DNA from 3 places in the Arthrobacter pasteuri genome. Region 2 is predicted to be linked to each of the others. Evidence: predicted binding sites of a transcription regulator. Region 2 holds the regulator's gene; each other region holds the start of a gene.
The links. The regulator HrcA, encoded in region 2, represses chaperone genes, less so after heat shock. The targets are predictions, from matches to a motif close to TTNGCACTCGNNNNNNNCGAGTGCNAA.
Positions count from the first base shown of each region.

Region 1: the regulator HrcA is predicted to act here: its motif matches at 1,239-1,265, upstream of groL (chaperonin GroEL).
Region 3: the regulator HrcA is predicted to act here: its motif matches at 5,744-5,770, upstream of groES (co-chaperone GroES).

Region 1 is NZ_JBTNDO010000002.1:431,102-438,188, forward strand. Features, by position in the region: gene groL (chaperonin GroEL) at 1-1,081, opposite strand, end outside; gene ACX80H_RS13090 (LytR C-terminal domain-containing protein) at 1,386-2,003, opposite strand; gene ACX80H_RS13095 (DUF3263 domain-containing protein) at 2,045-2,350, opposite strand; gene ACX80H_RS13100 (uracil-DNA glycosylase) at 2,461-3,288, shown strand; gene ACX80H_RS13105 (threonine/serine exporter family protein) at 3,456-5,090, opposite strand; gene ACX80H_RS13110 (lipid II:glycine glycyltransferase FemX) at 5,195-6,268, opposite strand; gene ACX80H_RS13115 (aldo/keto reductase family protein) at 6,416-7,087, shown strand, end outside.
Region 2 is NZ_JBTNDO010000001.1:404,678-411,764, forward strand. Features, by position in the region: gene ACX80H_RS01935 (GerMN domain-containing protein) at 1-57, shown strand, start outside; gene ACX80H_RS01940 (16S rRNA (uracil(1498)-N(3))-methyltransferase) at 95-862, opposite strand; gene dnaJ (molecular chaperone DnaJ) at 865-1,995, opposite strand; gene hrcA (heat-inducible transcriptional repressor HrcA) at 2,103-3,116, opposite strand; gene ACX80H_RS01955 (DUF3097 domain-containing protein) at 3,281-4,132, shown strand; gene ACX80H_RS01960 (DUF4870 domain-containing protein) at 4,211-4,627, shown strand; gene hemW (radical SAM family heme chaperone HemW) at 4,650-5,879, opposite strand; gene lepA (translation elongation factor 4) at 5,910-7,087, opposite strand, start outside.
Region 3 is NZ_JBTNDO010000001.1:1,070,700-1,077,786, forward strand. Features, by position in the region: gene ACX80H_RS04935 (acyltransferase family protein) at 1-1,470, opposite strand, end outside; gene ACX80H_RS04940 (ribonuclease J) at 1,777-3,411, shown strand; gene groL (chaperonin GroEL) at 3,620-5,233, opposite strand; gene groES (co-chaperone GroES) at 5,307-5,603, opposite strand; gene ACX80H_RS04955 (siderophore ABC transporter substrate-binding protein) at 5,929-6,873, shown strand; gene ACX80H_RS04960 (ABC transporter permease) at 6,906-7,087, shown strand, end outside.

The DNA.
Region 1 (7,087 bases), on a different contig from region 2:
CGCGGTCGTAGTCGGAGTCGGAGTTCTCGATCTCGGCGCGGATCTGGGCCACGCGACCGGCGATGGCGTCGGCGTCGCCGGCTCCCTCGACGATAGTGGTCTCATCCTTGGTCACGACGACCTTGCGGGCGGTGCCGAGCAGGTCGAGGGTGGCGGTCTCGAGCTTGAGGCCGACTTCCTCGGCGATGACCTGGCCACCGGTGAGGATCGCGATGTCCGCGAGCTGCGCCTTGCGGCGGTCACCGAAGCCCGGGGCCTTGACGGCGACGGACTTGAAGGTGCCGCGGATCTTGTTGACCACGAGGGTGGCGAGGGCTTCGCCTTCGATGTCCTCCGCGATGATCAGCAGCGGCTTGCCGGACTGCATGACCTTCTCGAGGACGGCGACAAGGTCCTTCACGTTGCTGATCTTCGAGTTGACGATCAGGATGTAGGGATCCTCGAGGACCGTCTCCTGGCGCTCGGCGTCGGTGACGAAGTAGCCCGAGATGTAGCCCTTGTCGAAGCGCATACCCTCGGTGAGTTCGAGCTCGAGGCCGAAGGTGTTCGACTCCTCGACGGTGATGACGCCTTCCTTGCCCACCTTGTCGAGGGCTTCGGCGATCAGGTCACCGATCTGCGTGTCACCCGCGGAGATGGAGGCCGTAGCCGCGATCTCCTCCTTGGTCTCGATCTCCTTCGCGGAGGCGAGCAGCTCGTCGGTGACGGCCTTGACGGCCTTCTCGATGCCACGCTTCAGGCTCAGGGGGTCAGCTCCGGCCGCGACGTTGCGCAGGCCTTCCTTGACGAGGGCCTGGGCAAGCACGGTGGCGGTGGTGGTTCCGTCGCCGGCGACGTCGTCCGTCTTCTTGGCAACTTCCTTGACGAGTTCTGCGCCGATCTTCTCGAACGGGTCGTCGAGCTCGATCTCCTTGGCGATGGACACGCCGTCGTTCGTGATCGTGGGGGCGCCCCACTTCTTCTCGAGTACGACGTTGCGACCACGGGGGCCGAGCGTTACCTTGACGGCGTCAGCGAGGATATTGAGGCCTCGCTCGAGGCCGCGTCGGGCCTCTTCATCAAAAGAAATGATCTTGGCCATAACGGCTTAGGTCCTTTCGGGACGGTTGCATTTCAGCACATTAATGCTTGCCTGCGTGTGGTGCCCGCGACGGCCGGGCGATGCCGGAACGATCTCTTTCACGTTCCTGCTCCACCCTCACCACAGAGGTTTGCCTGCTTCACCCGTCACGCGCTTCTTAGCAGTCTGCGCGCGCGAGTGCTAACTCAATAATTAGCACTCCCACCCCGTGAGTGCAAGCCGATTGGGCGCGTCGGAGAACCCTTGCCCCGCTGTCGCAGGGTGCACTCCGGGATGCCGTTCCGGCCACCTCTCGGACTGCAGGTTACTGGAACTCGGGTCCGAGCACGACGGAGATATCGGGCGAGACCTCGGCGCTGTCGACGAGGTTCGTGATACCCAGGTCCTCCGCCAGCGCCTCGGCGCCGGCCCGCTGTGCCTCGCCGTTGTAGAAGACCACGGAGGCGTCCACGGGAGCGCCGGCCCAGTTCCCGGGAAGCGCCGAGGTCCACCCGGCGGATGCCAACCGGCCGGCCGCCACGGAGGCCAGGCCGGGGGCGCCGGTGCCGTTGAGGACGTTCACGGTCTGTGCCCGGTCGGAACCGTCCTCGTCCGCGTCCTCGTCCGAGGCGGAGCTGTTCGAGGAGGGTTCCTCCGTCGCATCCGTGCTCGCGTCGTCGTTCCCCGCCGGCGACGCATCGGAGGCCGGGCCGGACGCGGTGGACTGCCCGGTTGCCGACACCGAGGTACTGCCACCTCCCGCGAGGCCCAGCCCGGGAAGGATGAAGTAGGCGCCCAGGCCGACCAGGAGCGCGAGGACTCCCACGGCGATCTTGAGGCCGAGACCGCTCGATCCGGCAGGGGTCAGCCGCTCCCGGTGGACGCCCTGGCGCGCTGAAGCCTCCGGGACCCTGTCGAACTCGTCCCGCGGGTGCTCGGTCATGGGTGAGGGCGGTCCTTCGCTCGTCGGGGTAGCGGGCAGTTCTAGATGTCCGCGCCGAGACGGCGTGCGGAGCGTGCCTTCTGGCGGGTGGACCTCAGCCGCCTCAGCCGCTTCACGAGCATGGGGTCGTGCGCGAGCGCCGCCTCGGTATCGATCAGCGCGTTGAGCACCTGGTAGTAGTGCGTGGCGGACATGTTGAAAAGGTCCCGGATGGCCTGCTCCTTCGCGCCGGAGTACTTCCACCACTCGCGTTCGAGTGCGAGCATGCGCTGCTCGCGGTCGCCCAGGGCCAGTTTCGCGTCCTGTCCGGAGGCCGCGTCGGCAGGCTGCCGCATCGGCTCAGCCATGTCCACTACCGCCTTCCTTCAGTTGGCACAACTACTACCCAATGGTAGTGGGGAATTACAGGCATGTCATTCGAGCGGACGGCGTCGCGGCGGCGCGGAAGAATGGTGCCATGACCCACGACGACGGCGCCCTCTTCGACCTCCCTGCCTCCTCCACCACGGGTACCGTGCGAAAGACCGGTGGCGGGAGGACACCGACCTCCAACCCGCCCTCGCCGAACGAATCCGTCTTCCCGTTCGCTGCTCCCGCAGGCATCGAGGAGCTGGTCCCCGAGGACTGGGCAGCCGCGCTCAAGCCCGTCGAACCGGTCCTGCACCAGCTCGCGGCATCACTCGCGGCAGATCTGGACAACGGGCTGCGGGTCCTTCCGGATGCGCCGCACATCCTGCGGGCGTTCACCACCCCGCTGGACAGGGTGCGCGTGGTCATCGTGGGGCAGGACCCGTACCCGACGGTCGGGCACGCCGTCGGGCTCAGCTTCGCCGTCGATCCCGCCACCCGGCCCCTTCCCCGCAGCCTCGCGAACATCTATCGGGAGCTGGCCGCGGACACGGGGGCGGCCCCACCCGCCACCGGCGACCTGTCCGGATGGACGGAGCAGGGCGTCCTGCTGCTCAATCGGGTGCTGACGGTCCGGGCCGGCGATCCCGCCTCGCATCGCGGCCTGGGCTGGGAGCTGGTGACGGACGCCGCCATCCGCGCGCTCGTGGCCCGGGGCGGTCCGCTCGTCGCCATCCTCTGGGGCAAGGACGCACTCCGCCTGAAACCGCTACTCGGGGGGACGCCGACCGTGGAGTCCGCGCACCCCAGTCCCCTCTCGGCCTCCCGCGGATTCTTCGGCTCCCGGCCCTTCAGCCGTGTCAACGACCTGCTGGCGCAGCAGGGCGCAGAGCCGATCGACTGGTCACGGACCACGGCCGGCGGCAGGGCAGGCTGACCAGGGCCGCAGCGGGCGGCGAGCACCGGCGCCACTGCAGGCTGCGCAGGCCAGCGCACGCAGCGCGACCCAGGGCGGCCCAGCGCATGCAGGGCGGCCCAGCGCACGCAGCGCGACGCAGCGCGGGCCAGGGCGGCCAAGCGCGACCCGGCGCGGGCAACGCCCGGCTATCGCCGCCGGTTTCGTTGCCGCTCGTTCGAGCTGAGCTTGCGCGTGAACGGTCTCGCCAGGTTGTCGCCGAGGACGACTCCGGCGGCGATGGCCAGCACCACGGTCAGGGCATTGAAGAGGCCGAGGGCGCCGTCGGACACCAGTTCCGAGTCGAGGGTGAGCATGTACATCGAACGGAAGATCGTCAGCCCGGGGTAGAGGAAGAGGACCGCGGGAACAGCCACGACGAGCTGGGGCGCACCGAGCCGGAGGGCGACGACGCGTGACAGCGCTCCGATCAGGATCGCGGCCAGAGCCGGTGCGAGGCGGTAGCCGACGCCTGCTGTCATCGCGCTGATCAGTAAGAGGTACCCGGCCACCGCGACGAGCGACGTGGGGATCACCAGTTTCACGTCGGTCTGCTCGGCGATGCAGATCATCGCGACGGAGATGAAGACCAGCACCGCCACCACGGGCCACGGGTACTGGCTGCCCGATGAGTCGAGGACCTCGAGTTCGGGTATCCCGAGCGCCGTCCCGGCGACGAGCGCGACGGCGATGCCGGCGACCAGCGCCGCGAAGATGAGGATCGCCGAGAGGAACCGCCCGGCGGCCGTGACCGGGAAGCCGTTGATGGCGTCCTGCGTCGCGGAGACCAGCCGGCCGGTCGGCAGGAGCAGGAGGATGCCGCCCACCACGACGAGGGCCGGGGCGATCGGCACCTGCAGCCACCAGAACAGCATGGCGATCAGGGTGACGAGCGCGGACGAGGTCGCGACCGAGAAGAACTCGGGTACGCGCCACTCTCCGAGCTTCCGGCTCACCAGATCCACGAGGATGCAGCTGACGAAGCCGATGAGGGATGCCAGCACCGTGCCGCCGGTGAAGGCGACGATCGCCGCCGCGAAGATGCCGAAGGCGGCCGTGACCATCCAGCGCGGGAAGGGCTTGGGCCGGTGGGTGATCTCGTCGAGCCGCTGGACCGCTTCGGTGCGGGAGACGCCGCCGTCCGCGATATCGGAGACGAGGCGGTGGATGGCGGTGAGGCCCGCGTAGTTGTTCGTCCACGACCGGACCACCCGCAGCACCGTCGTCGGTGTCTGGTCCTTGGCCGAGTAGTTGAGCACCACCGACTGGTTGGTGATGTCCACCTCGATGTTGTCCAGGCCGAAAGCCGCCGTCACGGCGATGATGCTCGTCTCGACCTCGAGTGCTCCCGCGCCGTACCGGAACATCGTCTCGGCCAGGTTGAGCGCGAAGTCCAGGGCCTTGCGGGCGCTGGCATCGGGCCCGGCGACCTGGACCATCGGATTCGCGTAGGGGCTTCCCGCCAGCCGCTCGACGATGCTCATGGCCTGGGTGGGCGGGGATTCCCCCTGCACCAGCCGGCGGAGCATACTGCGGGCAGCGGCATTGGGACGGCTCGACGACGGTACGCGCTCGGGCGTGGTGGGCAGGGCGTCCGCGGGCCGCGGAGCGGACTGGCGCTGGCGGCCCTGCCGAGGGGTCCTGGGCTCCGTCGCCGGGCGCTTCTTCGCTGGAGCGGCAGCCGCCCGCGCCTTCCGGCCGCTCACCCTGCCGGCGGCGAGCTTCTTCTTCTCGTTCTCACTCGGATCGAAGGGCCGCTGGATGACGGGGAGTGCCTCCGCCACAGGCGAAGGGTTGGTGGAAGGCGATCGGCCATCCTCCGGGGTGGAACCGTCTTTCACAGCGGCCTTTCATTCCTCACGCACCGCGGTGGTCCGCGGGCTCTTCCTCAGTAGAACGGCTGGTGCGTGCGTCGCCAGTACACCTGGCGCGCCACGCGCTCCGCAATCGTGTTCCACACACGATACTTCCAGCCGCTGACCACGAAGTCGTAGCAGCCGACGAAGTCCGTGACGGTCTTGGTGAAGCTCGTCTTGAAGAGCCCCAGGCCGTGGTGCGGGTGGTCGGTGTCCTTGAGCCGGTCGCTCGGCGGAGTCCCGCAGAAGTCGTACTCGACGATCCCGAACTCGTCCTTGAGGTCGTTGATCGCCCTCCACTGCACGAGGTGCGAATCACCGTACTGTGTCCGCCCGGGCCGGGAACCGCCGTCCTTGTAGGTCCCCTTCGACCCGTAGTTGATGACGAACGCCCCCACCGAGGGTTCGCCGTCCTCGAACACGAAGTAGAAACGGCCCTGGCCGGCGTCCACGAAATTCTGCCAGAAGCGGCTGTAGTACTCGAAGGAGCGCATGCGGGCCGCGGAACGGTCCTCGATGTGCGCCATCAGGGAGTACATCGCCCGGAAGGTCTCCTGCGTCGGCTCCATGCGCTGGACCTCGACGCCCTCACGTATGGCCCGACGGACGGCGTTACGGCCCCGCGAATGCAGGTTCCGCAGCAACTGGTTGGAGTCCGGAGTGGTGTCCAGGATGGCCGTGCTGTCGTTCGGCTGCAGGTTGAACGTCTTGACGAAGCCTGCTGCACGGAAGACCTCACGCACCTCGGGACCGTCCACGAGGTCGGGTTCCACCTTGATCGCGAAGACCCGGTGCCCCTCGCGCCGGGCGAGGTCGGCCACAGCCCGCACGGCCGCTGGGACGTGATTCGCCTCGGTGACCGCCGGACCCTTGATGAGGTACCAGAGGGCTCCGAGCAGGGGCACCCTCTTCTCGAGGACGAGGTTGTAACTCGTCGAGTCCGGTCCCTCGAGGACCAGGAACCGGGGCCGCCACCCGTGGTGCGCCTTGACCTCCGCGAACGCCGCGGACTGGAGCATGTTGCCGCCGCCCGGATTGGACGTCACCAGTGCGTCCCAGTCCTGCTGCTCCGTCGTGGTGGCGAAACGGGCGCTGAAGTCGGCCAAGATTCCTCATTTACTGGTGGGCGGCGAGCGAAGGACGCCCTCAAGTCTAGCGGCTGCGCACCTGCCTCCCGTGGAGCCGGCGTCAATGTTGCCTGGGGGAACCGTTCGTCCTGTACTCGCTTCCCAAGGGTGGTTAGCATCAGGACCATGGACTTCAGATACCTCGGCAACAGCGGCTTCAAGATCTCGGAAATTACGTACGGCAACTGGCTCACCCACGGCTCGCAGATCGAGAACGACGTCGCGACGCAGTGCGTGCGCGCCGCACTCGACGTAGGCATCACCACGTTCGACACCGCGGACGTGTACGCGAACACGGCGGCGGAGACCGTGCTCGGCGAGGCACTGAAGGGCGAGCGTCGCCAGTCGCTCGAGATCTTCACGAAGGTCTGGGGACCCACGGGCCCCAAGGGCCACAACGACGTGGGGCTCTCCCGCAAGCACATCATGGAGTCGATCGACGGCTCGCTGCAGCGCCTCCAGACCGACTACGTGGACCTCTACCAGGCGCACCGGTACGACCACGAGACGCCGCTCGAGGAGACGATGCAGGCCTTCGCCGACATCGTGCGCCAGGGCAAGGCCCTCTACATCGGCGTCAGCGAGTGGACCGCCCAGCAGATCCGCGACGGCGCCGCCCTCGCGAAGGACCTCGGCTTCCAGCTCATCTCCAACCAGCCCCAGTACTCGATGCTGTGGCGCGTCATCGAGGGCGAGGTCATCCCCACCTCCGAGGAACTCGGGCTGTCCCAGATCGTCTGGTCCCCCGTGGCCCAGGGCGTCCTGACCGGCAAGTACGCACCCGGGCAGCAGCCCGAG
Region 2 (7,087 bases):
GCCGTGCCCTCCGGGGACGGTCAGGCACAGGACTCGAAGTCCGTCGTCGTCCGGTGACCGCCGGGACCGGCCCGGCGGTCCATGCCGCCGTCGGCTACCAGCGCCCCAGAAGGTGGTTCAGCAGCACGAGCGCAGCCGGGCCGGCGGAGGACGAACGCAGGACATGCGGTCCCAGACGGGCCGCACCGGCGCCCACTGCTCGCAGCTTCCCGAGCTCGGCGTCACTGATGCCGCCCTCCGGACCCACAACGACGGCGGTCGACGACGGCGCGTCCAGCGCACCCGCGGCGCGGAGCGCCGAGACCTGGTCGGCGAGGGAGGACTCGGCGTCCTCGTGCAGGACGACCATCCGGTCCACGGTCGAAGCCCAGGCGGCCAGCCCCGAGGTGTCCAGGACGGCGTGGACCTCGGGAACGAACGACCGGCGCGACTGCTTCGACGCCGCGCCCACGAGGGACACCCATTTCTGCCGGCCCTTCTCGGCCTTGTCGCCACGCCAGCGGACGATGCTGCGCTCGGCATGCCACGGCACCACGGCGTCGACGCCGAGCTCGGTGGCCGACTCGACGGCCTGCTCGTCGCGACCGCCCTTCGCGAGGGCCTGGACGAGCACGAGGCGGTGCTGCGGTGCGGGATCCTGGCCCGCGGTCTCCACCTCGACCTCGACGGTTCCCGCCCCGACGGCCGAGATCACCCCGCCGATCCGGTAGCCGGAGCCGTCGGACACGTCGATGCGCTCTCCCGCCCCGAGCCGCCGGACGGTCGCGGCGTGCCGGCCCTCGTCACCGTCGAGGACGAACAGGTCGCCGGGCGCGGCAGCGCGGACAGCCTCGCTCGGCCCGAAGAACAGGGGACGCGTCATGGTCAGCGGTTCCCGAGGCGCTCCCGCAGGCGTGCGAACACGCCGGAACCGCTGCTGGCGAGCTGGCCGTCCGTGTACTCCTCGTTCCGCAGTTCGGCGAGCTTGCGCAGGAGCTCCTCCTGCTGGTGGTCCAGGTTGCGCGGCGTCTCGACATTCAGGTGGACGCGCAGGTCCCCCCTGCCCTGGTTCCTGAGATGCGTGACGCCGAGCCCGCGGAGGGTCACGATCTCCCCGGACTGCGTCCCGGGCTTGATGACCAGTTCCTGGTCGCCGTCGAACGTGTCCAGCTGCACCGTGGTGCCCAGCGCGGCCGCCGTCATGGGCACGCTCAGCGTGACATGGAGGTCGTCGCCGTCGCGGAGGAACGTCGAATCGGTGTTGACGCGGATCTCGACGTAGAGGTCGCCCTGGGGGCCGCCGGCGATGCCGGCCTCGCCCTGGCCCGCGAGCTGGATGCGCGTGCCCGTGCTGACGCCGGCGGGGACCTTGATGGTCAGGGTGCGGCGCGCGCGGACCCGTCCCTCGCCGCTGCATTCGTGGCAGGGGTTGGGGATCACGGTTCCGTAGCCCTGGCACGTCCCGCAGGGCGCGCTCGTCATGACCTGGCCGAGGATCGACCGGACGGCCCGCTGGACCTGGCCGGAGCCGCCGCAGATGTCGCAGGTGCGCGGCGACGTGCCCGGCTGGCAGCAGGTCCCGTCACACGTGGGGCAGACCTCCGCGGTGTCCACCTCGATCTTCTTGTTGGTGCCGAAGACGGCGTCCTTGAGGTCGATCCGCACGTTGATGAGCGCGTCCTGGCCACGTCGCGTCCGGGAGGGCGCTCCTGCCTGCTGGCCCCCGCCGCCGAAGAAGGTCTCGAAGATGTCCTGGAACGCGAACCCGGAGCCCGAATAGCCGGCACCGTAGCCGTTGTCCGTGCCGTTCTCGTTGCCGGTCGTGTCGTAGATCCGCCGCTTCTGCGGGTCGGACAGCACCTCGTAGGCATGCGTGATGCGCTTGAACTCCTCCGCGGCGTCCTCACCCGGGTTCACGTCCGGGTGGAGCTTGCGGGCGAGCTTGCGGTACGCCTTCTTGATTTCCTCCCCGGTCGCACCCTGCGCCACACCGAGGACCTCATAGTGATTACTCACTCGTGCACATCACTTCCTGTTGGAGATTTCTGTCTACTGCTCGCCGGCCGTGCCGGCGGAATGCCGTCGTCCCGGCGGAATACGGGGGCGGCCACGGGGGCCGCGGGCTACTCCTCGAGGATCCTCGAGAGGTAACGGGCGACGGCGCGCACCGCCGCCATCGTCGTCGGATAGTCCATGCGGGTGGGCCCGAGGATCCCGAGCTTCGCCCCGGCGTCCGGGCCGTAGCCCGTCGCGACCACGGAGGCCTCCGACAGGCCGCCGTAGGGGTTCTCACTGCCGATCCTCACCGAGATGCCGCGGGCGTCGTACTCCATCTCCGACAGGAGCCTCAGCATGACGACCTGCTCCTCGAGCGCCTCGAGGATGGGACCGATGCTGAGCGGGAAGTCACCCGTGGACCTGGCGAGGTTCGCCGTTCCTGCCAGCAGGATCCGGTCGTCACGGCCGAGCCCGGCGAGCTGCTCGAGCGCCTTGATGATCGTACCCCCGTGGGCCCGCAGTGCGGGGGGCAGGTGCGACGCCGCGACGCCCAGCTCACCGGCAAGCGCCGAGAGCCTCACCCCTGACACCGCGGACAGGATGCGCTGCTTCAGGTCCGCGAGCTCGGCTTCCTGGATGTCCGCGTGCGTCCGGACGATGCGCTGCTGGACGGTGCCGTTGGTCGCGATCAGGACCACGAGGATCTGCTGGGGAGCCAGCAGGACGAACTCGATGTGGCGGACGGACGCACCTCCCACGCGGGGGAACTGGACGACGGCGACCTGGTTCGTGAGCTGGGCGAGCAGCCGAACGGTCCGGTCCATGACGTCGTCGAGGTCCTCCGCGCCCTCCAGGAGGGTCTGGATCGCCTTCTTCTCCGGCGCGGACAACGGCTTGACCTCGGAGATACGGTCCACGAACAGCCGGTAGCCCTTGTCAGTGGGGATGCGGCCCGAACTCGTGTGGGGCGCCGCGATGAGGCCTTCCTCCTCGAGGACGGCCATGTCGTTGCGGATGGTGGCGGAGGAGACGCCGAGCTGGTGCCGGTCGACCAGTGCCTTGGAGCCGACGGGCTCCCGCGAATGGACGTAGTCCTCGACGATGGCCCGGAGTACCTCCAGGCGTCGCGGTTCACTCATTCGATGTCACCTCCGGGTCTGCACGAACAGGCGTGGGGGCGGCTCCGAGCGATTAGCACTCGACACACCCAAGTGCCAAGTCTAGTACGTCCGGGCCGATTGTTAGCATTGGGAACCCGGGCCGCGGCAGACCGCCGGAGCCCTCGGTGGAAGGACAGCTCGGCATGGACTACGGCTGGGGAGCACAGGACATCACGGCTCCGAAGCGGGTCGCCCTGCCCGACGTCCCGGTGGAGAAGGACATGGTCCTCGAGGACGTGCAGAGCGGATTCGTCGGCGCAGTGGTCAGGGTCGAGAAGTCCGGCGGCCTGCATGTGATGGTGCTCGAGGACCGGCGCGGGAAGCACCGGACGTTCCGGCTCGGTCACGGATTCCTCCTCGACGGACAGCCCGTCCACGTCGTCGCACCTGTGCAGCGCGCAGCGCCGGCTTCGACCCGGACCGCATCCGGGTCGGTCCGCGTCGAGGGCGCGCGGGCGAGGACGGCACGGGCCAGCAGGATCTGGGTCGAGGGACAGCACGACGCCGAGCTGGTCGAAAAGGTCTGGGGGGACGATCTCCGGCTCGAGGGAATCGTCGTCGAGCCGCTGCACGGCGTCGACGATCTCGCGGGCGCGGTCCGCGCGTTCGGCCCCGGGCCGCAGCGGCGGCTGGGCATCCTCGTCGACCACCTGCTGCCCGGCACGAAGGAGTCCCGGATCGCGCAGCAGGCAATGAACGTGCCGGGTGCACGGCACCACGTCCTGATCGTCGGCCATCCCTACGTCGATGTCTGGCAGGCGGTGAAGCCGGCCGCGCTGGGACTCGACGCCTGGCCCGTGGTGCCGCGGAACCAGGACTGGAAGACCGGGATCCTCGCCGGACTCGGCTGGCCGCACTCCAGTCAGGCGGCCGTGGCGCACGGCTGGAAGCGGATCCTTGCCGGCGTCAGCACCTACGCCGATCTCGAGCCCTCACTCCTGGGCCGGGTAGAGGAGGTCATCGACTTCCTGACAGCTCCCCCGGGCACCGCCTGAGCGGTCCACGCGCAGCCACCACGTATCCTTGGACACAGTCCGGGGGAACAGTCCCGCCAGCCAGCAAAGGAATTGACGTTGTCCAACACCGCCGACCAGCAGCACCACGGGCGGGGCGAGTCCCGGCCCGCGTTCGAAGGGACGCCGGCACAAGCCCTTCCCCTGACGGCATCCGAGGACCGCCAGTTCGCGACGCTGGCGCACTTCGGCGGCATCCTGGGATTCATCCCCTCGCTGCTGATCTTCCTCATCTTCAAGGACCGGGGGCCGTTCACGGCGCAGGAGTCGAAGGAAGCGCTGAACTTCACGCTCCCGCCGACCTTGCTGGCGCTGGCGGCCTGGCTCCTGTCGCTCGCGCCGGTGATCGGAGGGGTGTTCGCCGTCGTGAACGCCCTCATCTGGGTCACGATCACGATCTTCTCGGTGAATGCGGGTATCCAGGTCAACCGTGGCCGGCCCTACCGGTACAACCTGAACCTGCGCCTGATCCCCTAGGCCCGCCGCGCCAGGCCGGCACTCAGTCCGGCAGCAGTCTCCGTACGACGGCGTCCGCGAGCAGTCTGCCCTGGAAGGTCAGGACTACGCGGCCCGCAAAGGCCGCGGCGGGCTCGACCAGCCCGTCGGCGATGAGTCCGGCGATCGCCGTGCGGCCGGTCGCCGCGAGAGAGCCGGTCGGAAGTCCCTCACGCAGCCGTACGCGCAGCATGACGTCCTCGACGTAGCGGTCCTCCGCCGAGAGGATCTCGCGTCCCGCGGCGGGTGACCGTCCGGCACCCAGTGCCTCGGCGTACGGGCGTGGATGCTTGACGTTCCACCAGCGCGTGCCGCCGACGTGGGAGTGCGCGCCCGGACCGGCCCCCCACCAGTCGCTCCCGCGCCAGTAGGCGAGGTTGTGCCGGCATTCGTCGGCGGGCGTCCGCGCCCAGTTGCTCACCTCGTACCAGTGCAGGCCGCCGGCGGTGAGCATCTCCTCCGCGAGAGCGTACTTGTCGGCATGGTCGTCGTCGTCGATGGGGGGCACCTGGCCGCGGCGGATGCGCGACGCGAGGCGCGTCCCGTCCTCGATGATGAGGGCGTACGCGGAGATGTGGTCGGGCCCGTAGGACAGCGCCGTGGAGAGAGACGTCCGCCAGTCCTCCAGCGACTCCCCCGGCGTGCCGTAGATCAGGTCCAGGCTCACCTTCAGGCCCGCCTCGCGCGCCCACTGCACGGCCTGCGGCACGCGCGCCGGCGAATGGGTGCGGTCGAGCACGGCGAGCACATGGGGTACCGCGGACTGCATGCCGAACGAGACCCGGGTGAACCCGGCCTGCTTCAGGACGCGCAGTGACGCCGGCGTCACCGAGTCCGGATTGGCCTCGGTGGTCACCTCCGCGTCGGGCGCCAGACCCCACTGCGCCGTCGCCGCCCGCAAAATCGACGCGAGGTCCTCGGCGGGCAGCAGCGTGGGCGTGCCTCCGCCGAAGAAGACCGTGGACAGCGGTCGGGCCGGCATCCCCGAGGACCGGAGCACCTGCGCACCGAGGGCAAGCTCGGCGAGCACGGACCCGGCGTAGGCGTCCTGCGACGCCCCGCCGCCGAGCTCCGTGGCCGTGTAGGTGTTGAAGTCGCAGTAGCCGCAGCGGACCGCGCAGAACGGGATGTGCACGTAGAGGCAGAAGTCGCGGTCGGGCGCGCCTTCTGCCGCCTCACGCGGCAGGATGCCGTCCTCGGGTGCCGGCAGGCCGAGCGGAAGGGCGCTAGGCACGCGGACCAGCCCCCTCGAAACCGTACGGGGTCACTTCTTGGCTTTGTCCTTCGACTCGTCGGAGGACAGGGCGGCGATGAAGGCCTCCTGGGGCACTTCCACGCGCCCCACCATCTTCATCCGCTTCTTGCCCTCCTTCTGCTTCTCGAGCAGCTTGCGCTTACGCGTGATGTCACCGCCGTAGCACTTGGCGAGAACGTCCTTACGGATGGCCCTGATGCTCTCGCGGGCGATGATGCGCGCACCGATAGCGGCCTGGATGGGCACCTCGAACTGCTGGCGCGGGATGAGCTCGCGGAGCTTGCCCGTCATCATCACGCCGTAGGCGTAGGCCTTGTCGCGGTGGGTGATGGCGCTGAAGGCGTCCACCTGTTCGCCCTGCAGGAGGATGTCCACCTTGACGAGGTCGGACACCTGGTCGCCGTCGGCCTTCCAGTCCAGGGAGCCGTACCCGCGGGTCTTCGATTTCAGCAGGTCGAAGAAGTCGAAGACGATCTCCGCCAGTGGCAGCCGGTACCGGATCTCGACGCGGTCCTCGGACAGGTAGTCCATCCCGCCGAGGATGCCGCGGCGCTGCTGGCACAGCTCCATGATGGCGCCGACGAACTCCGACGGCGCGAGGATGGTCGCGGACACCATGGGCTCGCGCACCTCGGCGATCTTGCCGACCGGGTACTCGCTGGGGTTGGTGACCTTCAGGATGCGCTTGTCCTCGAGAGTCACCTCGTACTCCACGTTCGGAGCGGTCGAGATCAGGTCGAGGTTGTACTCGCGCTCGAGGCGTTCCCGCGTGATCTCGAGGTGCAGCAGACCGAGGAAGCCGACGCGGAACCCGAAGCCCAGCGCGGCGGAGGTCTCCGGCTCGTAGACGAGCGCGGCGTCGTTCAGGGTGAACTTCGCCAGGGCGTCCCGCAGGACGGGGTAGTCGGTGCCGTCGAGCGGATAGAGGCCGGAGAAGACCATCGGCTTCGGATCCTGGTACCCGCCCAGCGACTCCGCGGCGGGCTTCGCCAGGTTGGTGACGGTATCGCCGACCTTCGACTGGCGGACGTCCTTCACACCGGTGATGAGGTAGCCCACCTCGCCGACGCCGAGCCCCTTGGAGGGCTTCGGCTCGGGTGAGCTGACGCCGATCTCGAGCAGCTCGTGGCTGGCCCGGGTGGACATCATCTGGATACGCTCGCGGGGGCTGAGCTTGCCGTCGACGA
Region 3 (7,087 bases), 670 kb from region 2:
CATCTGCGAATGGGAGTCGCCGAGCACCAGGACGGTCCGTTCCGCGGTCGCCGCGTCGCCGGTCTGGACGCACGAGGACAGCAGCGGGTCGGCCGGCATCAGTGCCTCCGAGCAGGGTCCGTCGACGGCGGCCCACTCCGCGCCGAGACTGCTGGCCAGGGGCTTCACCAGCGCATCCTCGGCGCCGCGGAACTCGAAGCCGGGAGCCAGGGCCGCGGCACCCGGATTGTCTGCACGCGTCTGCTGCTCCACCGCCGCCTCCTGCGCCTGGACGCGGTACTCCCAGCCCGAGAGGGGCACGGCCACGAGGCCGAGGGCCAGCGCGGCCACGAGGCCGGTGCGCCTGCGCTTGAGGGACGGCCACGTCCAGGAGCGCACCGGTTCTTCGACGAAGCGGGTGGTGAGCACGGCCAGCACGAGCGAGGCCGCGATGACGAGGCCGCCGTCGAGCAACCCTGCCTCCTGTTCGTCCGCGACGATGAGCCAGATCACGAGGATGGGCCAGTGCCACAGGTACAGCGCATAGGACGCACTCCCGAGCCGGAGAACGGGCGGCGAGGACAGCCACCGATCGACGCCCGCGGGGCTGTCCGTCCGGCCGGCCACGATGACGGCCGCGGCCGCGAGGGTCGGCCAGAGCGCGATGTAGCCCGGGAACTGCTGCTGCACCTGCAGGAGGACGCCGCAGGCCAGCATCATGGTCACGCCTGCCCAGCCCAGCACGACCCTCACCCGCACGGGAAGGACGAGGCGGGGCAGCACCAGTGCCACCAGCGAACCGAGCGCGAACTCCCAGAGCCGGGCGCGGGTGTCGAAGTAGGCCGCGGCCTGGTCCGCTCCGGTCTGCCGGACGGAGAAGACGAGCGACAGCACGAAGACGGCACCGAACAGGGCGATCAGCACGGGCCGGAGACGCAGGCGCGTGCCGGCGACCACGACGGCGCACACCGCGAACAGGAGCGGCCAGAGCAGGAACACCTGCCCCTGGATGGAGAGCGACCAGAAGTGCTGCAGCGGGCTCGCCGCACTGTGGTCGAGGGCGTAGTAGTCCACGGCGTCACCCGCGAGCTGCCAGTTCTGCCGGTAGGTCAGCGACGCCCAGGTCTGATCGAAGACGGACCGCCAGCGCGAACTCGGGATGAAGACGGCGGTGGCCGCCAGGACGGACAGCAGGACGACGACGGCGGCGGGCAGCAGCCGCTTGAGCAGGCCCAGCCAGTACGCGGCAAGGGCGAGTGGCTGCCCGGACTCGAGGCGCCGCGTGAACGTGACGGTGAGGAGGAAGGCCGAGACGAGCAGGAACACGTCCACGCCGCCGGACACCCGCCCGAGCCACACGTGGTAGACCACGACCATGCTGACGGCCAGCGCGCGTAGTCCCTGGACCTCGGGCCGGAACCGGCGCTCAACCCGGCCGTCCGGACGTTTCCGGGCGGCCGGGGAGGGTGGGGCCTGCAGGGCGGAATCCACGCTGTTCCTCCTCGGAGGTCTGGAGAATGGGCGGACGCAAACCTCCAGTTTACCTTTCCGGAACCTGCCCTTGCGCTGGGGGCCCTCGGGGACCGATCCGCCGGTCGCCCGCGTAGCACGTACCCTAGAAGGAGTATCTCCCCGGGAACGCCGGGGACCACCTGAATGGAGCCGCCGGGTTCGCCGGCCGCGACGACGAACGTCTGACGGCCTGCGCCCCGTCTCCCCTCACCAACGAGAGAAACCTAATCTGTGAATAAAAGACCTGCCGCACTGAAAGCACCACGGGAACTGGCCAAGGGAGCCATGCGCATCGTCGCTCTCGGTGGCATCGGTGAGATTGGCAGAAACATGACCGTCTTCGAGTTCGACGGGAAGCTGCTGATCGTCGACTGTGGCGTCCTGTTCCCCGAGGAACACCAGCCGGGCGTGAACGTCATCCTCCCCGATTTCTCCTACATCCGCGACCGGCTCCAGGACGTCGTCGCCGTGGTGCTCACGCACGGGCACGAGGACCACATCGGCGCCGTTCCCTACCTCCTCAAGGAACGCGCGGACATCCCCCTGGTCGGTTCGAAGCTGACGCTCGCCTTCATCGAGGCAAAGCTCCAGGAACACCGCATCACCCCGAAGACCATCCAGGTCAAGGAGGGCGACCGCCGCACCATGGCCGGGTTCGACCTCGAGTTCGTCGCCGTGAACCACTCCATCCCGGACAGCCTCGCCGTCGCCATCCGCACCGCGGCCGGCACAGTGCTCCACACCGGCGACTTCAAGATGGACCAGTTCCCCCTGGACCGCCGCATCACGGACCTCGGCGCCTTCGCGCGCCTCGGCGCCGAGGGCGTGGACCTGTTCCTCACGGACTCCACGAACGCCGACGTCCCTGGTTTCACGACCTCCGAGAAGGACCTGGCACCGGCGATCGAGGCGGCATTCCGCTCGGCGCCGCGCAGGATCATCGTCTCCAGCTTCGCGAGCCACATCCACCGCATCCAGCAGATCATCGACACCGCCGAGCGCCACCGCCGCAAGGTGGCCTTCGTGGGCCGCTCGATGGTGCGCAACATGACCATCGCCGCGGACCTCGGCTACCTCAAGATCCCGCAGGGCCTCCTCGTCGACTTCAAGAAGCTCGAGCGCAGCGACGACCACAAGGTGGTCCTGATCTGCACCGGCTCGCAGGGTGAGCCCATGGCCGCCCTGTCGCGCATGGCCAACAACGACCACGCCATCCGCATCAGCGAGGGCGACACCGTGCTGCTGGCCAGCTCGCTCATCCCGGGCAACGAGAACGCCATCTACAGCATCATCAACGCCCTGACGGAGATCGGCGCCAACGTGGTCCACAAGGGCAACGCCAAGGTGCACGTCTCCGGCCATGCCAGCGCCGGCGAACTCGCGTACTGCTACAACATCGTCAAGCCGCGCAACGTCATGCCGGTGCACGGCGAGTGGCGCCACCTGCGGGCCAACTCGGCGATCGCGGTCGCGACGGGCGTCGATCCCCGCAATGTCGTCATCGCACAGGACGGCGTGACCGTCGACCTCGTGCGGGGCCGCGCCACGATCTCGGGCAAGGTTGAGGCCGGGCTCGTCTTCGTCGACGGCGACAGCGTCGGCGGCATCACCGAGGAGGACCTCGTGGAGCGCCGCCGCCTGGCGGAGGAGGGCGTCGTCACCGTCCTCGCGATCATCGACCCGGACAACGGTGACATCGTCGAGGCCCCCGAGTTCTTCACCAAGGGCTTCTCCTGCTCCGACGGGGACCTCGACAAGGCCGGCGCCGCCGTGGAGAAGGCGCTCCGCGATTCCGCGTCGAACCGTCAGAGCGGCCGCCGCCAGGATCCGGAGGACATCATCGAGCGGGCCACGGCCAACTGGATGCGCCGGTACTACAACCGCCAGCCGGTCGTCACGGCGATCGTCGTCGACGCCTGACCGAGCACCGACCCGACGCCCCGGCACCCGCGAGAGTGCCGGGGCGTCGTCGTCTCCCGGGCCGTCGTCGTGTTCCTGATCGTTCGAACGCGGGCCGCCGTGTCCAGGGCCGTCACAGCGGGCCGGATGCACAGCAGCACCCCGGCTCCGAGGAACCGGGGTGCTGCTGGTACTGCTATGTCACAGGTTGGGCCGGGGCCCGGGTGTCCTAGTGCGAGTGGCCGTGGCCCTCGTCGTCGGACTCCTCGGGCTTCTCGACCACGAGGGTTTCCGTGGTGAGCACCAGCGCCGCGATGGAGGCCGCGTTGCGCAGGGCGGAGCGCGTCACCTTCACGGGGTCGATGATGCCGGCATCCACGAGGTTCTCGTACTCGCCGGACGCGGCGTTGAAGCCGTGGCCGTCCTCGAGGTCGGAGACCTTCGCGACGACGACATAGCCTTCGTGGCCGGCGTTCTCCGCGATCCAGCGCAGCGGCTGTGCCAGCGCGCGGCGTACGAGGCCGACGGCGGTCGCAGCGTCGCCCTCGAGCGCCAGGACGTCGGGGTCGGTGTCCAGCGCCTTGCCGGCGTGGACCAGGGCCGAACCGCCACCGGCGACGATGCCCTCTTCGAGGGCTGCGCGCGTCGACGACACGGCGTCCTCGATGCGGTGCTTCTTCTCCTTGAGCTCGACCTCGGTGGCTGCGCCGACCTTGATGACGCCGATGCCGCCCGCGAGCTTCGCGAGGCGCTCCTGGAGCTTCTCACGGTCCCAGTCGGAATCGGTGCGCTCGACCTCGGCGCGGATCTGCGACACGCGGTCGGCGACGTCGGACTCGCTGCCGGTGCCGTCGACGATCGTGGTGGCGTCCTTGGTGACGGTGATCCGGCGAGCGGAACCGAGCACCTCGAGGCCGACCTGGTCCAGCTTCAGGCCGAGGTCGGGCGAGACGACCTGCGCACCGGTGAGCGTGGCGATGTCCTGCATCATGGCCTTGCGGCGGTCGCCGAAGCCCGGAGCCTTGACGGCGACGACGTTCAGGGTGCCGCGGATCTTGTTGACCACGAGCGTGGAGAGCGCTTCGCCCTCGATGTCCTCGGCGATGATGAACAGCGGCTTGCCGGCCTGCAGGGCCTTCTCGAGCAGCGGCAGGAATTCCTGCAGCGAGGAGATCTTGCCGGAGTTGATCAGGATGAGCGCGTCCTCGAGGACGGCTTCCTGACGCTCCGCGTCGGTGACGAAGTACGGCGAGAGGTAGCCCTTGTCGAACTGCATGCCCTCAGTGAGGACCAGTTCGGTCTGCGTGGAGGAGGACTCCTCGATGGTGATCACGCCATCCTTGCCGACCTTGTCGAAGGCCTCCGCGAGGAGGTCACCGACCTCGGTGCTCTGGGCGGAGATGGAGGCGACGTTCGCGGTCTGCTGACCGACGACCTCGCGGGCGTTCTCGAGCAGGCGCTTGGCGACGGCCTCGACCGACACCTCGATGCCGTGCTTGAGCGCACCCGGTGCGGCGCCTGCGGCCACGTTGCGGAGGCCCTCCTTGACCAGGGCCTGCGCCAGGACGGTCGCGGTGGTGGTTCCGTCACCGGCGACGTCGTTGGTCTTGGTGGCGACCTCCTTGGCCAGCTGCGCGCCGAGGTTCTCGTAGGGGTCGTCGAGCTCGACTTCGCGGGCGATCGTCACGCCGTCGTTCGTGATGGTGGGGGCGCCCCACTTCTTGTCGAGCACGACGTTGCGTCCGCGGGGGCCCAGCGTCACCTTGACGGTGTTCGCGAGCTTGTCCACGCCGGCCTCGAGGGCACGGCGGGCGGCGTCGTTGAATTCCAACTGCTTTGCCATTGTTGGTTCCTTTCAGGCTTGTGCAGCGAGAAAAACCCCGGCCACTGCGGGCCGGGGCTCTTCCAATCGGGTACTACTTGACGACGACTGCGAGGACGTCGCGGGCGGAGAGCACCAGGTACTCCTGGCCACCGTGCTTGACTTCGGTTCCGCCGTACTTCGAGTAGATGACGATGTCGCCCTCGGCGACGTCGACGGGGACGCGGTTGCCGTTGTCGTCGACGCGACCCGGTCCAACTGCTACGACTTCACCCTCCTGGGGCTTCTCCTTGGCCGTGTCCGGGATGACGAGGCCGGAAGCAGTGGTCTGCTCGGCTTCGAGGGGGCGGACGACAATGCGATCCTCAAGGGGCTTAATAGAGACCGACACTCGGGCTCTCCTTTGCGTTCGTTACCAATGGAATGAAGGCCCTCGGGCTGGGCGTGAACCGTCGTCGCGGTGCCGGCGAACGCTTCCCTCGGGATTAGCACCCACATGGAGTGAGTGCCAACTCCGACTGTATGCAACGGCTAGCACTCGGTCAAGGCGAGTGCCAGCCGTTGCACGTCTACCCCCCTCCTGTGAGCGACGTCACAGCCAATAGGTGATGCTTCGTTTGCGTAATTCTCGAGCGGCACTCTAGATTCGAGAAGGTAAGGCATTCCTTACTTCCGATCCCCGGCCTGCCGGCCCTTCCCTTCCCGGAGTTCACCCCATGGCACACCTGCGCTTCGCCGTCCTTTCCGCAGCCGCTGCGGCCACCCTGGCCCTGACCGCCTGCGGCGGTTCCTCCGAAGCTGCGGATGCCCCTGCGACGACGTCGACCGTCGCGATCGACCACGCGCAGGGCACCACGGAGGTGCCGGTGAACCCCGAGACCGTCTTCACCTTCGACCTCGGCGCACTCGACAGCCTGGACGCCCTGGGCATCGACGTTGACGGCGTACCGCAGGGAACCCTGCCCACCCAGCTGTCGGCCTATGAGGGCGGTGACATCACCGGCATCGGGTCCATGAAGGAACCCGACTTCGAGGCGATCGCCGCGGCCGACCCGGACCTGATCATCATCTCGAGCCGCGTCGCCGACTCCTACGACGAACTCTCGGAGATCGCGCCGACCATCGACCTGACCGTCGACGCCGCCGAGCCGATCGCGAGCTTCACCGCGCACACCGAATCCCTCGGCCGGATCTTCGGTGCCGAGGACGAGGTGGCGGAGCGCCTCGCGGCCCTCGACAGCAAGATCGCCGAGACGAAGGAAGCCGCGGCGTCCGCCGGAAACGGTCTGGTCCTCATGACCAGCGCTGGCGAGGTCACGGCGTACGGCGCCGGGTCCCGCTTCGGCCTGATCCACGATGTCCTCGGCGTCGAACCCGCTGCCGAGGTGAAGTCCGAGGGCACGCACGGCGAGGCCGTCTCCTTCGAGTACATCGCCGAGATCAACCCCGCCCACCTCTTCGTCATCGACCGTGACGCCGCCGTCGGCGAGGCCGGAGCCGCCGCCTCCGCCGTCCTGGACAACGAACTCGTCAACGGGACGGACGCCGCGAAGAACGACGCCGTCGCCTACCTCGACTCCGCGAGCTGGTACCTGATCGGCTACGGCCTGAACAACCTCGACGCCATGGTCTCGGCCGTTCACGAGGCCGTCGCGGCCTGATCCGCCGCGCCGCACCTGCGGCGGGCGCCCCCATGGCAGCACTCTCCCTCCGGTCCCAGCGGCCGGCACAGCAGCGCGGTTCCCGATGGCCGGCCCTCTGGCCGGCCGGTGGAGCCGTGCTGCTGCTTGCCCTCATCAGCCTCTTCACCGGTGTCTCCGACGTCTCCCCCGACGACCTGCTCGCGGGCGACGCCGGCGTCTGGCAGACCTTCCT